DNA from 2 places in the Litorimonas taeanensis genome. Region 1 is predicted to be linked to the other one. Evidence: predicted binding sites of a transcription regulator. Region 1 holds the regulator's gene; the other holds the start of a gene.
The links. The regulator LexA, encoded in region 1, represses DNA repair genes until DNA is damaged. The targets are predictions, from matches to a motif close to ATGTTCCNCTTGTGTTCC.

Region 1 (8,298 bases):
AAACCTGACTATATTTCAATTGTGAATATAGTCGCTGGGCAACCGCTTATGCCTGAATATATACAAAGCGAGGCGAATGGCTCCAACCTCTCAACAGCCTTGATTCAATATTTGCAAGATGAAGACGCGCAAAAAAGAGCGTCAGAAGCTCTAATTGATCAGACCAGAAAAATGGGGGCGGTGAGTGGTCAGAAAGCCAGTGAAAAAGCCGCCAGAATAATTCTGACGGCTTTGAAATTATATTAGATAAAATACGCTATATGGCGATTTTATATTCTATCGTTTGTTCATAGGTACATATTCACGGGCAGTTGCACCAGAATAAAGCTGTCTTGGGCGGCCAATGCGTTGGCTTGGATCTTCTAGCATTTCATTCCACTGTGAAATCCAACCTACTGTACGGGCCAAAGAGAAGAGAACTGTGAACATTGAAGTTGGGAAGCCAAGAGCCGATAGAACGATCCCTGAGTAGAAGTCGACATTTGGATAGAGTTTCTTCGCAACAAAATACTCATCCTCTAGCGCGATTTTTTCGAGTTCTTTAGCAACGTCCAAAATTGGATTCTTAAGGTCGAGTTCTTCGAGAACTTCATGAGCAACCTTTTGCATGACACGAGAGCGAGGGTCGAAGTTTTTATAAACTCGATGGCCAAAGCCCATCAGACGGAATGGATCTGATTTGTCTTTTGCGCGAGCAATGAACTCAGGGATACGATCCACAGTGCCAATTTCTTGAAGCATGTTTAAGCACGCTTCGTTCGCTCCGCCATGTGAGGGTCCCCAGAGACAGGCAATACCCGCTGCGATACAGGCATAAGGGTTTGCACCCGAAGAACCAGCAAGGCGAACTGTGGACGTTGACGCATTCTGTTCGTGATCTGCGTGTAAGATAAAAATCTTATCCATCGCGCGTGCTATGGTAGGGCTGATTTTATATTTTTCTGCAGGAACAGAAAAACACATATTTAAGAAGTTTTCAGCGTAATTTAGAGAGTTGTCAGGATAAACGTGTGGTTGGCCGATGGAGTATTTATAAGCACGGGCTGCAATTGTAGGGATTTTCGCGATCAAGCGATGCATCGCCATGTTACGAGCATCGTCAACGGTTGTGTGTGAATCATCATGATAAAAACCAGAAAGCGCCCCGACCGTACCACACATCATTGCCATAGGGTGAGCATCGCGGCGGAAGCCGTGGAAGAAGCTCTCAATCTGATCATGCAACATTGTATGTTGAGTAATCGTGTTTGTAAATTTCGCGTTTTCAGCTTTATTAGGCAATTCACCGTTAATTAGAAGGTAAGCGACCTCCAAGAACGTTGAGTTTTCAGCCAGTGATTCGATATCATATCCGCGATATAGTAACTGCCCTTTACCACCATCGATGAAAGTAATTTGGCTTTCTGTTGAACAAGTGGATGTGTAGCCAGGGTCAAACGTGAAATGTCCTGACATTTTGTGAAGTGCGCGCACGTCGATACCAGGTGCGCCCATGGAACCCTTCATAACGGGGAGTTCAAAGGATTGGCCGTCCACGGTTATTGTGGCTGTACCGCTCTGAGTAATCTTATTTTCCATGCTTCTCTCGCTTTTTAGTTATCTGAAAGAACATCAAGGCAGTCAGTCAGTCTGCCCAGACATTCGTCTTTCCCAAGGAGCGCCAAAACCTCTGATAAATCAGGGGATGGGCGTCCACCTGTCAGCGCTGCGCGAACAGGTTGTCCAATCCGGCCAAACCCGATGTCGTTTTCAGCCGCAAAATCTGTTAGAAGGCGCTGGATTGTCTCCGCGCTCCATGCTCCGCTTTCTAAGGCTTTAAGCTGTAAAGTCAAAGCCGTTAGTAGTTCAATTACGCCGTCTCGACGTAAAGGTTTGGCTGTTTTTCCTTCTAGGGTTAAAGGGCGGTCAACCAAAAGGTAGTCAGCTTGTTCAACCATTTCTTTGAGGGTTTTTGAACGAGGTTTTAGTGTTGCCATAGCGGCTGATAAACGCTTCAACTTTTGTTCGCTTATCTCATTAGGCGATAAATAGTCGAGAAGACGACCAAGGATAACCTTATCATCCGTATGCACGATATGTTGTCCATTAATGAAATCCATCTTGTCAAAATCAAGACGGGCAGGAGAGGCGTTTATCCCATCCAATTCAAAAACGTCACTTATGGCCTGATCGTCAAAGAACAGCTCATCATCTCCGTGGGCCCACCCCAATTTTACAAGATAGTTTCTAAGACCTGATGGAAGGTAACCCATATCACGATAAGCTTCGACACCGAGGGCGCCGTGTCTTTTTGAAAGTTTTTTTCCATCTGGGCCGTGAATAAGGGGCACATGTGCCCACTGAGGAATATTCCAACCTAATGCGGCATATATTTGTTGCTGACGAGCGGCATTGATTAAATGATCGTCTCCACGAATAACATGGGTAACGCCCATATCATGGTCGTCTACTACAACGGCGAGCATATAGGTGGGCGTCCCATCCGCTCTTAAAAGCACAAGGTCGTCCAGCTCGGTATTTTCCCATGTGATATTACCTTGGACATGGTCTGTAAGAGAGGTCTGCCCCTCAGGTACACGAAAACGGATAGCGCCAGTGCTATGATTTTGGTCGCGATATGACGATCTGAAGGCTTGTCCGGCTTCACGGCATTTCTCTCGTTCAGCATCTAAGGCGTCACCTTCTAAGGGACAGCGATATGCGAGCCCAGCATCCAATAGAGCATTAGCCGCAGCGATATGGGCATCGGCACGTTGACTCTGGAAGATGATTTCGCCGTCATAAGTAAGGCCAAGCCATGCAAGGCCATCAATGATAGCTTGCGTTGCAGCCTCAGTTGAACGGGCTTTATCAGTATCCTCAATGCGAAGGTGAAACTCTCCACCCACATGTTTTGCAAAGTAATAATTGAAAAGCGCTGTTCTAGCCCCTCCAATATGAAGGTACCCCGTTGGAGATGGTGCAAATCGTGTGATTATTTTTTGGGTCGTCATAATACATTCCACCCCGTAAACTATTCGGGTTGTGCGCGGTCTATTTCATAACATACAGGCTTTCAATAGCCCTGGAGAGAGTTTTGATGTCCGAGTGGCATTCAAAACCCTTATCGCCGCTCCACGACTAAATTTTGATAATTTTGTTGTTAGCATTGGCGTTGGAATTGCCCTGTATTTCGGGTTAGGATTCGAACCGGATTGGCGTGTGGTTGTCGCTGTACTCGCTGTTATATCAGCACTAGTTTATTGGGGGCGAGATAAAGACACTACTTTCTGGGCATGGATGTTTATCATTTTTGCTATAGCTTTGGGGTTCGGGCGAGCAGTTTGGCATAGTCATGCGGTTAAAACGCCGCGTCTTCCATTTTATGAGCATGCGTATGATGTAAGGGGTTGGGTTGAGTCCATTCAAGCCTCTGGTTCAGGTGTTAGTTGGCATTTACGCGTTAAAGACATAGAGCAATTAGAACCAAATCAAACTCCGCACAAAGTCAGAATAAGGCTTGGGCAAAAACACTTAGAAGCCGCTACAGCCAGCGATTTCATTGAAATTCGTGCGATTTTATCTGAACCGCCAGGCCCCGCAGTTTATAACGGTTATAACCCATCAAGAAGAGCCTATTATGATAAGATAGGCGGGTTTGGATTTGCTATCTCAGTCCCTAAAGTGGAACGCTCTGATGAAACGTCACTAAAACAAAAAATTTCTAAATTACGCTTCGGACTAGCAAAAAGAATATCAGAGACTGGGCCGTCTGAAACAGCAGGGTTGCAAGCCGCACTGCTTACGGGTGTTAGACGCTACATTCCGCCTGACCAAACGGATGCATTACGCGCGGCTGGCCTTGCGCATATATTAGCCATCTCTGGATTGCATATGGGGTTACTTGCGGGTTCGGCTTATTATGTATTTACCTTCTTATTGGCTTGTATTGCACCCTTATCTCGGCGTTATGACGTGAGAAAATTTGCAGCCATTCTCGCGATTGTGGCGGCGGCCAGTTATTTGGTGTTGTCCGGCGCCTCTGTTGCGACGCAGCGTGCTTTTATTATGGCGGTGATAATTTTTACGGCTGTAATACTTGATAGGCAGGCGATTTCTATCCGATCTGTATCTGTCGCTGCTTTTATCACATTGATTCTGCATCCAGAGAGCTTGGTCTCTGTGGGCTTTCAAATGTCATTCGCTGCGGTGCTTGCCTTGGTAGTTGTCTATAGGCATTGGCAAGACCGGCGGCATTACCCATTCGAGAGTAAATGGGCCGCAATTATCCGCCGTAACTTCATCTCTCTTAGCGTTACAAGTTTTGTTGCAGGTTTAGCGACTGCAGGCTTTGCTCTGTTCCATTTCGGGCGGATTGCGCGATACGGATTGCTAGGAAACTTGTTCGCTATGCCGATTTTCACCTTTGCTGTGATGCCGCTTGGGATCATTTCGCTTATAGCATTTCCATTTAGCCTTGAGAGATTTCCCCTCTGGTTGATGGGGCAATCCCTTTTGCCTATTCTTGAAATATCAAAATGGGTGGCGTCATTAGAAGGAGCGATGACTTATATTCGTCAGGCGCCGAATTGGATGATTGCGGTTTATGGACTGGCATTTATTTGGATGTTGGTTGGCAAATTAAGAGCTAGAATTCTGGCTATGTGTTTAATTGTAATCTGTGCCCTAGGGTGGTGGACAGTAATTCCCCCTGATATCAGAATTTCTGAAGACGGACGCGTTTCTTTTTGGGAAACCGAGGAATATCAGAGGCTTATAGTCACGAGTGAACGTGCTGACAGATATGGGCGGGAACAATTCGCAGAGAAGGCTGGGCAGAGCGATTTCGATGTGGCCAATATGCACGCTGTAGAAGCCCCGTGTGATGAGCTAGCCTGTCGCTTTGTGGTACAAAACAAAGTCTTATCTATCTTAAATCACCCGTCTGAGGCGAGGCTTGAGTGCGAACAGTCTGATATCGTTATTCTTACACAGCGAGATGTTGGCCCTGAGGTCAGGCGTCATTGTCGAGCGGAACTTATTGATGGCCGTGTCTTGCGCGAGGGAGGTGCTCAGGAAATTTATTTGTCAAAGGGCACAGTTAAACGTGTAGGTATAAAAAAGCCGACGTCACAACGCCGACTTTGGGAGTAATAATTACATAAAAAGCCTCAATATTGGCGTAATAACCCAACAAGAACGCCTTGGATTTCAACGCGGTCGGGGCCATATATTTGTGTTTCAAAGTCAGGGTTTTCTGCAATGAGTTCAACAGTTTGCCCGGATTTATATAACCGCTTTAAGGTTGCCTCATCTTGGTCGACGAGAGCGACAACAATTTGATTGTTTCGGGCTGTGTTGGCTTTTTTCACGACAACAATATCGCCATCTAAAATGCCAGCATCTTTCATCGATTCCCCTTCAATTTCGAGGGCGTAATGATCACCATTGCCGGCCATATGAGGCGGTACCACCATAGTATTATAACTATCCTCAATTGCCATAATGGGCAGACCTGCGGCGATTTTACCAACAAAGGGGATTGCTGTTCCGTCATTGGCGGGTTGGGGCGCTGACTTTTCCTTAGTAAAGGACACGACTTTGTCTTGCATGTCTTCGGGCAGCTTTAATACTTCTAAGGCACGTGCTTTATTAGGGAGACGACGAATGAACCCACGTTCTTCGAGCGCTGATATCAATCGATGAATACCTGATTTGCTGGCTAACCCTAAAGAGTCTTTCATTTCGTCATATGAGGGAGGGACACCGACGGCTTTCACTCGTGCATCAATCAATATTAACAAGTCTTTTTGCTTTTGCGTTAGCATTTACCACCTCGAACAAATCAGAAACATTCACCTTGTGTTCTAGTGTTGTTCTCGTGGTTGTCAAGACCTTCGTAAGGCCTTCAAGGCTGCTGCAACATCATCTTGCCGCATAAAGCTCTCACCAATTAGATACGCTTGGGCACCTTGCTTTTGTAGTCTTGCTACGTCTTCAGATGTGAAGATACCGCTCTCGGCGACTAATAATGCGTCTTTAGGGGCCTTGGGAGCGAGACGTTCAAACGTCTTCAGTGATGTATCAAATGTCCGTAAGTCACGGTTATTTATTCCTATTAGCTCTGCTCCCAGCTCTATCGCTCTTTCGAGTTCAGCTTCATCATGAGTCTCTATAAGTGCATCCATTCCGAGAGCTTTAGCTTCATCAAATAAAGCTTGCGCGGCTTTGTCGTCAATCATTGCCATGATAATTAGAATGCAATCCGCGCCCATAGCACGGCTCTCTACGACTTGAATCGGGTCAAGCATAAAATCTTTGCGAAGTAGGGGGAGACTGGATACCTTTCTGACCTGCGCAAATATTTCAGGGCTACCTTGGAAACCCGGACCGTCGGTAAGCACGGAGAGACAGGCTGCGCCTCCATCTTCATAGGCTCTCGCAATGGCGACAGGATCGAAATCAGCGCGAATAAGACCTTTTGAGGGGCTCGCTTTTTTTACCTCTGCTATAATGGCAGGGGAGGTTCCGCACAGTAATGCCGCCGAGAAACCGAGAGCAGGCTGTTGGTCTCTTGCAATGACTCGCAGATCTTCAATGGAAATGTCTTCGTAAAGATTTGCGACTTCTTCGGCCTTGTAAGCCGCTATTTTCAATAAAACGTCAGGCGCGTCCATGAGAGCTTTGGGAGAGTTATCCATGACTAACTTCAATTAGTTTCCGAAGGGCTTGATGTGCCAAACCACTATCAATAGCGCTTATAGCTTTATCCAAACCTTGAGGGATATCAGAGGCGAGTCCCGCAATCATTAAAGCGGCAGCGCTATTAAGGAGTACTATATCACGATAATCGCTATGTTCCCCGTCTAAAAGCGATAATAAGGCTTGAGCATTTTCAGCGGGATGACCCCCGCGTAGACTTTCAATTGTAGAAAGTGAAATGCCATAACTCTGAGGGGATAGGTTCAATTCCTTGACCGTTCCATTTTTCACTTCACTAACCGCGGTTGGACCTGTTGTTGTGATTTCATCGAGGCCATCTGAGCCGTGAACAATCCAGACATGATCCATGGATAGGCCAGCAAATGCCTCAGCCATAAGATGCCGCCAATCATTGTTATTGACCCCAACGAGCATTCTTTTTGCGCCCGCTGGATTGCTCATTGGCCCCAACAAATTGAACAAAGTACGTATCCCAAGAGCCTTTCTAGCAGGTCCGACATGGCGCATAGCGGGATGATGATTTGGTGCGAAAAGAAATCCGACCCCCGCCTTATCTACGCATTCTGCTGCTTTTTCGGGGCTAATAGCTAGGTTCACTCCCAGTTCTGATAATGTGTCTGCTGTACCCGTTAGGCTGCTTGCAGCACGATTTCCGTGTTTAGCAACCTTCGCGCCGGCGCCGGCGCAAACCAAGGCACTTGCTGTAGAGATAGAGAGTGTGTGCAGACCAGTTCCTCCCGTTCCCACAATATCAATTATGTCGGCCTCTATATGAACGGGAGTCATATGGGCGCGCATAGTCTCGACCCCAACACGAATGATGTCGGATGATAAACCAACCATCTCTAGACCCAGTAAAAGCGCACTCACTTCCATATCTGAGGCTTCGCCGCGTAAGATTGTGTTGAGCGCTATGCCAAAGGTTTCAGCATTAGGTCGTTCGCCTGCGGCGAAGGATTTAAATATGTCTGTGTTAAAACTCATTTCGTAAGCTTTAAAAAGTTTTGAATGAGGTCATGCCCATATTCTGAAGCTATAGATTCAGGATGGAATTGCAGGCCATGAATCGGGCGGCTGACATGTCGAAGTCCCATTATTTCTCCATCATCCGTCCATGCATTTGCAATCAAGACATCTGGAAGCGTTTCCCGTTCAACGGCAAGGCTGTGATATCGCGTTGCTTTGAAGGATTTGGGTAAGCCTTCAAAAAGACCTGATCCATCATTTTCTACATCTGATATTTTCCCGTGCATGATGGTTTTTGAACGAATGACGTTCCCGCCAAAGACCTGTCCCATGCTCTGTTGACCCAAGCAAATTCCAAGAATTGGGAGGGTGTCAGGGGCTTGACGAAGAATGTCGAGGCAGATTCCGGCTTCGTTGGGGGTTTTCGGCCCAGGAGAGAGGAGGATAGCTTCAGCCCCGAGTTCGAGGGCTTCTTGCGCACTCATATCGTCGTTTCGGATGACATGGGTCTCGGCACCGAGTTCTTGTGCGTAATGAACAAGGTTATAAGTAAAGCTGTCGTAATTATCGATGACGAGGAGCATAACTTAATTCCTCTCAAAATTCACAGATTGCTCGGCAGCGCGAAAC
Region 2 (8,298 bases), 610 kb from region 1:
GCCACCGCCGCCGAGCGCCAATTGCTTGCGCGTCTCTGACAACTCTTTTTCAAGGCGCTTTCGGTCAGCCAACAGGCCCTCAAGGCGCTCTGGGACGTCTTCTGGACGTGTTTTCAGCGTGTCGGCCGCTTGACGCGCTAGACCCGCTTGGTCTTCTAAATAACGCCTTGCAACCTCACCTGTAACAGCCTCAACGCGGCGGATACCCGCTGCAACCGCTTCTTCATTCACAATTTTGAACAAGGCAATATCGCCCGTACGCGCGACATGTGTTCCCCCACATAATTCTACAGAATAGGCCTTTGTGAGGTCTTTCGGGTCATTCCCCAAAGCCAGTACACGCACCTCATCACCATATTTCTCGCCAAACAACGCTAGGGCGCCCGCTTTGATCGCTTCATCAGGGCTCATGAGCTTTGTCATAGCAGGAGCATTTTGTTGTATGATCGCGTTTACCTCATCTTCGACACGGGCTAGCTCTTCGCGCGTAATGGCGGCCCCGTGTGAAATATCAAAGCGAATGCGCTCACCATCCACCATTTGGCCTTTTTGGGCGACATGTTCGCCCAACACACGGCGAAGGGCCTCATGCAGCAAATGCGCCGCAGAGTGATTATGACGCGTCGTTTCGCGGTTTTTTGAATCCACAGTAATTGTTGCTAACGCCCCTACAGCAATTTCGCCTGTTAAATCACCGATATGAACATGCAGGCCACCTGCCTTTTTTTGCACATCAGTAATGGTGATTTTTGCGCCATTCCCGAATGTCGCCGTCCCTTTATCCCCTGCCTGACCACCACTTTCTGCATAGAATGGCGTTTTAGACGTAAGGAACATAACGGGGCCAGTGTTTGCCTTCTCAACAGATACACCATTTTGAACCAGGGTTTTAACGCTCTGCTCAGAACTTAATTCTTCATATCCGGTAAACTCACTATCACCCGCTATAGCTTTGGCTTCATTCCAAACATCATCCGTCGCTTGGTCGCCAGACGCAAACCCACCCTCGCGTGATTGGGATTTTTGGCGCTCCATAGCGGCCGCGAACCCATCCAAATCAACACCGAGCCCTTTCGCCCGTAAGGCATCTTGTGTCAGGTCAATTGGAAAACCATATGTATCATAGAGTTTAAAGGCTGTTTCACCGTCCAGTTTCGCGCCCTTGCTAAGCCCTTCTACAGCCCCCTCTAATAAAGCTGTTCCGCGGCCTAATGTACGGCGAAAACGCTCCTCTTCTTGTTCAAAGGTTGCCGTTATAGACGCTTTGGCGCGATTGAGTTCATCATAAGCGCCGCCCATTTCTTGAATCAATGTGGGCACTAGGCGATGCATGAGCGGGTCTTTGGCCCCAAGCAAATGCGCGTGCCGCATGGCGCGGCGCATAATACGCCGCAACACATAACCTCGCCCTTCATTAGACGGCGAAACACCATCCGCCATAAGAAACGAACAAGAGCGTAAATGGTCAGCGATAACGCGATGGGAAAACTTCGCCTCACCTTCAGCTTTCACACCCGTCAAATCAACAGAAGCGCGAATAAGTGTCTTAAACAGGTCGATATCATAATTATCATGCTCGCCCTGAAGAATAGCCGTAATGCGCTCTAGCCCCATGCCTGTATCAATAGACGGCTTTGGCAGAGCTTCTTCTCGGCCATCGGCAAAGCGCTCATACTGCATGAAAACCAAGTTCCAAATTTCGATAAAGCGGTCACCATCTTCATCAGGTGAGCCTGGAGGGCCTCCAGGAATGTCTTCGCCATGATCATAAAATATCTCAGAACATGGCCCGCAAGGTCCTGTATCCCCCATAGCCCAAAAATTATCTGAGGTCGCAATTCGGATTATTCGATCATCGGGGAGACCCGCGATTTTTTTCCAAAGGTCATACGCCTCGTCATCGGTGTGATAAACTGTGACGAGTAATTTCTCTTTCGGGAGACAATAAACATTCGTTATAAGATCCCAAGCCGACGCAATGGCGCGCTCTTTAAAATAATCACCAAAAGAAAAATTGCCGAGCATCTCAAAAAATGTATGGTGCCGCGCCGTATAGCCGACATTATCTAAGTCATTATGCTTTCCGCCCGCCCTGACGCATTTCTGAGATGTCGTCGCTCTTGGTATATGTGGCTTCACCGCGCCCGTAAAATAATCTTTAAACTGTACCATTCCCGCATTTACAAACAGCAATGTGGGATCATTATCAGGCACGAGCGGGCTTGATGGTAGAATAGCATGTTCGTTCTCCCCAAAATAAGAGAGAAATTGCTGACGAATATCATTCAAACTTTGCATTAAGGCGTCCGATTGGTTTCTAAGTTCAATTCTTATCCGCCCCTATAGAAAGAGCGCTCGGCAGTGCCAAGCGCTCTTTTATGCAAAGCGTCCATCAAATCTATCAAAACGCGCGGATTAGGGATAGCGGTTATGACAGTGGAGCGGGGACTCCACGGGCTCTTGTTTGATACTCAGCCTTGCAATGGGATTGGGACGTTCGGGTAGCCCAATCCTATTTCATAAGGCGTTTTGAACTCTAAACGAGACCAAGAGCGGCCGCGTCGCCATCATCCTCAACTTGCTCTTCTTTTGGCATAAGAAGCTCTTCTTCGATAAGACCTTCGTTCTTACGAATACGAAGTTCAACATCTTCAGCAATATCTGGGTTCTCTTTCAAGAACCGGCGTACATTCTCACGGCCCTGACCAATACGCTCATCACCATAAGAATACCAAGAGCCTGACTTCTCAATAACTTCAGCTTTAACGCCTAAGTCAATCAACTCGCCAGTTTTCGAAATACCCTCTCCATACATGATATCAAATTCAACCTGACGGAAAGGCGGTGCAACTTTGTTCTTCACGACTTTAACGCGGGTTTGGTTACCAACAATCTCGTCACGATGCTTAATGGCACCAATACGGCGAATGTCCAAACGTACAGAGCTATAAAATTTCAAAGCATTCCCGCCTGTTGTTGTTTCAGGCGAACCATACATGACACCAATCTTCATGCGGATTTGGTTGATGAAGATAACCATACAGCCAGACTTAGAGATCGAGCCCGTTAATTTACGGAGCGCTTGGCTCATCAAGCGTGCCTGTAACCCTGGCAAGCTGTCGCCCATATCGCCTTCGAGTTCAGCCCGAGGCGTCAATGCCGCAACAGAGTCAATAACAAGAACATCAATCGCGCCAGAACGCACAAGCGTATCGGCAATTTCAAGACCTTGCTCACCCGTATCAGGCTGTGCAATCAAAAGTTCATTCACATCCACGCCGAGCTTGCCTGCATAAACAGGATCAAGTGCATGCTCTGCATCGATAAAGGCCGCAACCCCACCTTGTTTTTGAATTTCAGCAACACAATGCAAAGAAAGCGTTGTCTTACCTGAACTTTCAGGTCCGTAAATTTCAATGATACGACCCTTTGGTAGACCGCCTATGCCAAGCGCAATATCGAGGCCCAAAGAACCGGTCGATACAGATTCAACATCCATTGCAGATTTTTGCCCCAGCTTCATCACAGAGCCTTTACCAAAGGCACGGTCAATTTGGGAAAGCGCTGCATCTAGAGCAGCGGATTTATTTTTATCATCAGCCTTGCCGACGACTTTAAGAGGTGTGGTGTTTCTGGCCATTGTCAAACTCCAGTAGAGAAATATCGGAGCCCTTCGATATTCTAAATAAAGTTACGGCTATATCGGACTGCCGTAAGACTTATGTTCCATATTTGTTCTATTATAGCAAGAACAAATATGGAACAAATTGTGTTTTTCTTAAAACATTGAATTCAAACATTTATTCCGCATCGCCAATCTCTGCCTTCACCTTTTCTGCCAATTGCGCCAAGGTAAATGGCTTGGGCAGGAAGGTTACATCAGGCTCTTTCGACAAGAGTTCAGAGAATTGCTCCTCTGCATAACCAGAGATAAACACGATTCGGGCCTGACCTAAAAGCGATCTTCCTGCTTGCAGCAAAGTTGGCCCATCCATACCCGGCATGACCACATCAGAAATCATCATATCGAAGACATGGTCACCATCCTCTAATATTTCCAATGCCTCTTCACCATCTTCAGCTTCAACTACAGTATATCCGCGCTTGCGAAGCGTTTTCGCCGCTATAAGGCGAACGCTAGCTTCATCCTCGACAAACAGGATAGTCCCTTGGCCCGCTAAATCAGATGGCTTCCTTACCTCTTTTTGCGCGGACGCAGACTCTCCTGTCGCCTCTTGGGCAGCCAATTGAGACTTAATGACTTCAGGGTCTGCCGCAGGGAAGATAATACGGAAAGTCGTCCCCACACCCAATTCGCTTTCAACCGATAGATGCCCACCCGATTGCTCCACGATACCATATACGGTTGCCAAACCTAATCCCGTGCCCTTGCCTTGCTCTTTGGTTGTAAAGAAAGGCTCAAATATTTTAGCCTTAACTTCATCAGGCATCCCGGTGCCCGTATCTGCAACTTCTATTGTTACGAAATCATCCCCCGGCAAATTCCGAACAGCCTCTTGCAAGCTTGCATCCTTAACCTTGTCTCGGACGATATGTTTACTTGTGACAGTAATCGTCCCGCCGCCTTGCTCTGCCATCGCATCACGCGCATTGACGCAAAGATTCATCAAAACAGAATCAATTTGGCTTTTATCCGCCATGATAGGCGGCAAATTCCGACCATGCACCATGACCAGTTTGGCCTTTTCACCCAGCGTCTGGCGTAAAGTCACAACCATGTCTGACAAAGAGTCTGTTACGGACAGGACTTCCATACGGCGTGTTTGTTTTCGTGAAAACGCCAAAAGCTTTTTCACGAGCGACCCCGCACGTGCACCCGTAGAATTGATGTTTTGCAATTCTGGGTAAGAAGGATCACCAACAGGGTGACGTTGTAACAATTCGTCCGTATTCAAACGAATCGCTGTCAAAAGATTGTTGAAGTCATGAGCCACGCCCGCGGCTAACTGCCCAATTGCTTGCATTTTTTGGCTTTGTACAAGCTGATCTTCTAGGGATTTACGGGCGCTAACATCCACCAAAAACGCCCATATGGTCGTCGTCGTTTGCCCCTGTTCATCCACATGCGGGGGCGCCGTATCCACCAAAATATAAACGCTGACAGGCAGAGCATTTTCTCCGATTAATGTCGCATCAAAAGGCTTGTCAGCATCGAATTGCACGGCGTTCAGCTCTAGAAAGCGATGTTCTCCTTCGCGAACCGCAAACATCTCACCAAATTTTTTCTGTGTAGCCTCAACGCCCTGACACATCCGTTCAAAAGCAGGATTAACACTCGTAACAATCGCTTGAGAAATATCGAGCGAAGCATCAGAGAGACTTAACTCCAGCATCCCAATGGGCGCAGCGGCATAACCCGCCAACTGCCCCTCGCTCAACCCTAAGGCCGTGTGCCCACGGCCTATTGCTTGCCCGTCAATATGGGAGGAAGCCTTAGAGGAAACTGTTTTCGGCGCAGAAGAATGTCCATAAACCGCAGCATTACAAACCAACTCTCCGCTATTTAAGCTCTCCCAGCGACCGACAACAATAGTGGGCGTTACAACTCCTTTTCGCGTAATCAAACGCGTATCCGTCCGCACACTACGCCCCGGCACAGCAAGACTGTCTAAAAGCGCCTTAGGGGCTTCTATGAATTCGCTCATTTTCTCAGCATATTGCCCCATTTCAAGCCCCAACCAATTCCGGAGCGTTCCATTCATGGCTAAAACTCGCCCGTCTTTGGACATCGAAAACAATCCCACAGGCGCTTGGGTCATCAGACTTTCGGACATTGAGCCCTTGGATGTAATATCTAATATTTGCCACAAATAGCGCGTCGCATTGTGGTCAAGACGGCGGACAGAGATTTTATATCGGGTTAAGACACCCTCTGTGGAGATGTAGTCTAGAACCTCTTCGGCCGTCTCAGTTTCAGGCCGAATATGATGCAAACGGAAAATCACACCCGCCATTTCAGCTTCTGATGAAGCAAATACTCTCTCAATGGATGGTGGTTCATCGCCAATAGAAAAGGCTTCGAGGCGTGAGCATAAATTATAATAAGCCTGATTGGCCTGAACAGGTTTGCCGTTTTGTACTATAAGAGAAGGCACAAGCCCGTTTTGGAAAACAGCATCATAATCGGACTCTCTTTCGGACATATCCCCGGCCCGCCGATTCAGCACCACACCTAAAAGGCCAAACAGGGCGATGACTGACAGCCCGCCCAAAAATACAAAGCCAGTCCACCCCAAACCACTAGCCTGCAGAAACAAGAAAACCAGACAAGCCAGTATAATGGCCGCCATAACAATAACAGTCACCCAGAATGGAACAGCGCCCAGACCTTTACTTTTCGCTCTAGGGACAAGCGGGGTTTCGTCTACGGGTTGCAATACGCGGTCCATAAATCACTTCACACAAGAATACTGTCACGTTCTTGCGATATATTCCGCGCTTCGGCTATATGTTTTTTTAATCTTTATGTTAGTTAGGTCTATGAACGCTGTACTTTCCTCTACCTCTAAATCGCTGTTACTCTCTGTCGCCCTCGGAGGGCTCATTTTTTCGTCTACGGCCTGCACGCCATCTAGTGATACACCCACTCGCGCGGTTTTGGTTGAAACTGAAAGCGCGAACTTAAACGCATGGTTTGAAGCTCGCTTTGAAGACGACCTAGCGCGCTCACCAATGAACCAAACTTACCTTGGGCGCGACACGAATAAGGATCGCCTCGACGACAATTCTGCGATGGCCCTTGATGAAGAAGCCGCCATTAAACGCGCGCGCCTACAAATTTTACGAGATCAATTTGATATTGACCGGCTCGATGAACAAACCCGCTTATCCTATCGCTTGTTTGAATACGCAATGGAGGATGACTTAACCTCACATGAATTCTCTGATCATGATTATGTCTTTCAACATATGGGCGGGCCTCACACCGATTTACCAGCCTTTATGATCAATTTTCATCCTATTAAGACCGAGGATGATGCACGCGATTACATTGCCCGCCTCAATCAATTTGATATCTATTTAAAACACGCCGCTGATAGGGCCCAAGCCCAATTGGATAGCGGGATTGCTTTACCTAAATTTGTTTACAAGAAAATTCATTCTGCTTCTGAAAACGTAATTTCAGGCGTACCCTTTCAGTCCAGCACAACAGATAGCCCTCTCCTCGCTGACTTTAAGGGAAAGGTGGCAGACCTTCCGAATAAGGACAAACTTATCCAAGCCGCAGAACGCGCATTGCTTAATTCAGTCGAACCCGCTTACCAAGACCTGATGGCAATGTTCAAAAGACATGAAGTCAAAGCCACGTCTGATGATGGTGTATGGAAATTACCAAATGGCGAAGCCTATTACGCCGCGCGCCTTCGTCATTATACGACGACAGATCTTACCGCGGATGAAATTCACGAAATTGGCTTAAACGAAGTCGAAAGAATACAAAACGAAATGCGAACCATCATGACCCAAGTTGGTTTTGGCGGAAGTTTACGCGAGTTCTTTAATTATCTTCGTACGGACCCCAAATTTGTCTACCCGAATACGGATGAAGGCCGCGCAGCCTATATGGCTGATGCAACAGACATTATAGACGATATGAAGACTCGTTTAGAGAGCTTATTCATTACAAAGCCCAAAGCCGATATGATCGTAAAACGCGTTGAACCCTTCAGAGAGGACACAGCATTCGGGGCTTTCTATAACAGTCCCGCTTTGGATGGATCGCGCCCGGGGACATATTACGTCAATTTAAAAGACATCAAAGAACAACCAAAATATTTGCAACAAGCTCTGGCTTATCATGAAGGTATTCCAGGGCATCACATGCAAATTGCCTTGGCGCAGGAATTACAAGGTTTACCCGCTTTTAGAACACTCGGGGGGCATACAGCCTATATCGAAGGTTGGGCACTATATGCTGAAAGCCTGCCTGCCGAGTTAGGCCTATATACAGACCCTTATTCCGATTTCGGGCGTCTCTCTATGGAGATATTTCGCGCCGCGCGATTAGTCGTAGACACTGGCATCCATGCTAAAAAATGGACCCGCGAAGAAGCTGTTCAATATTACCTAGAAAATATACCTAACCCCGAAGGCGACGTCAGGGCAGAAATCGACCGATATATTGTATGGCCGGGTCAAGCTACTGCCTATAAAATCGGTATGTTGAAGATACAGGCGCTAAGGCAAAAAGCTGAAACGGAATTAGGGCCACAATTCAATCTGGCTGAGTTTCACGATGTCATACTTGCCAATGGCTCTGTCCCCCTTGCCATCCTC

Region 2: the regulator LexA is predicted to act here: its motif matches at 3,722-3,739, upstream of recA (recombinase RecA).

What each region holds. Positions count from the first base shown of each region.
Region 1 is NZ_RBII01000001.1:994,638-1,002,935, reverse strand. Features, by position in the region: gene lpxB (lipid-A-disaccharide synthase) at 1-246, shown strand, start outside; gene DES40_RS04705 (citrate synthase) at 277-1,578, opposite strand; gene gltX (glutamate--tRNA ligase) at 1,593-2,993, opposite strand; gene DES40_RS04695 (ComEC/Rec2 family competence protein) at 3,088-5,133, shown strand; gene lexA (transcriptional repressor LexA) at 5,151-5,807, opposite strand; gene trpC (indole-3-glycerol phosphate synthase TrpC) at 5,868-6,656, opposite strand; gene trpD (anthranilate phosphoribosyltransferase) at 6,673-7,686, opposite strand; gene DES40_RS04675 (anthranilate synthase component II) at 7,683-8,252, opposite strand; gene trpE (anthranilate synthase component I) at 8,256-8,298, opposite strand, start outside.
Region 2 is NZ_RBII01000001.1:387,039-395,336, reverse strand. Features, by position in the region: gene alaS (alanine--tRNA ligase) at 1-2,298, opposite strand, end outside; gene recA (recombinase RecA) at 2,537-3,640, opposite strand; gene DES40_RS01800 (ATP-binding protein) at 3,801-6,410, opposite strand; gene DES40_RS01795 (DUF885 domain-containing protein) at 6,502-8,298, shown strand, end outside.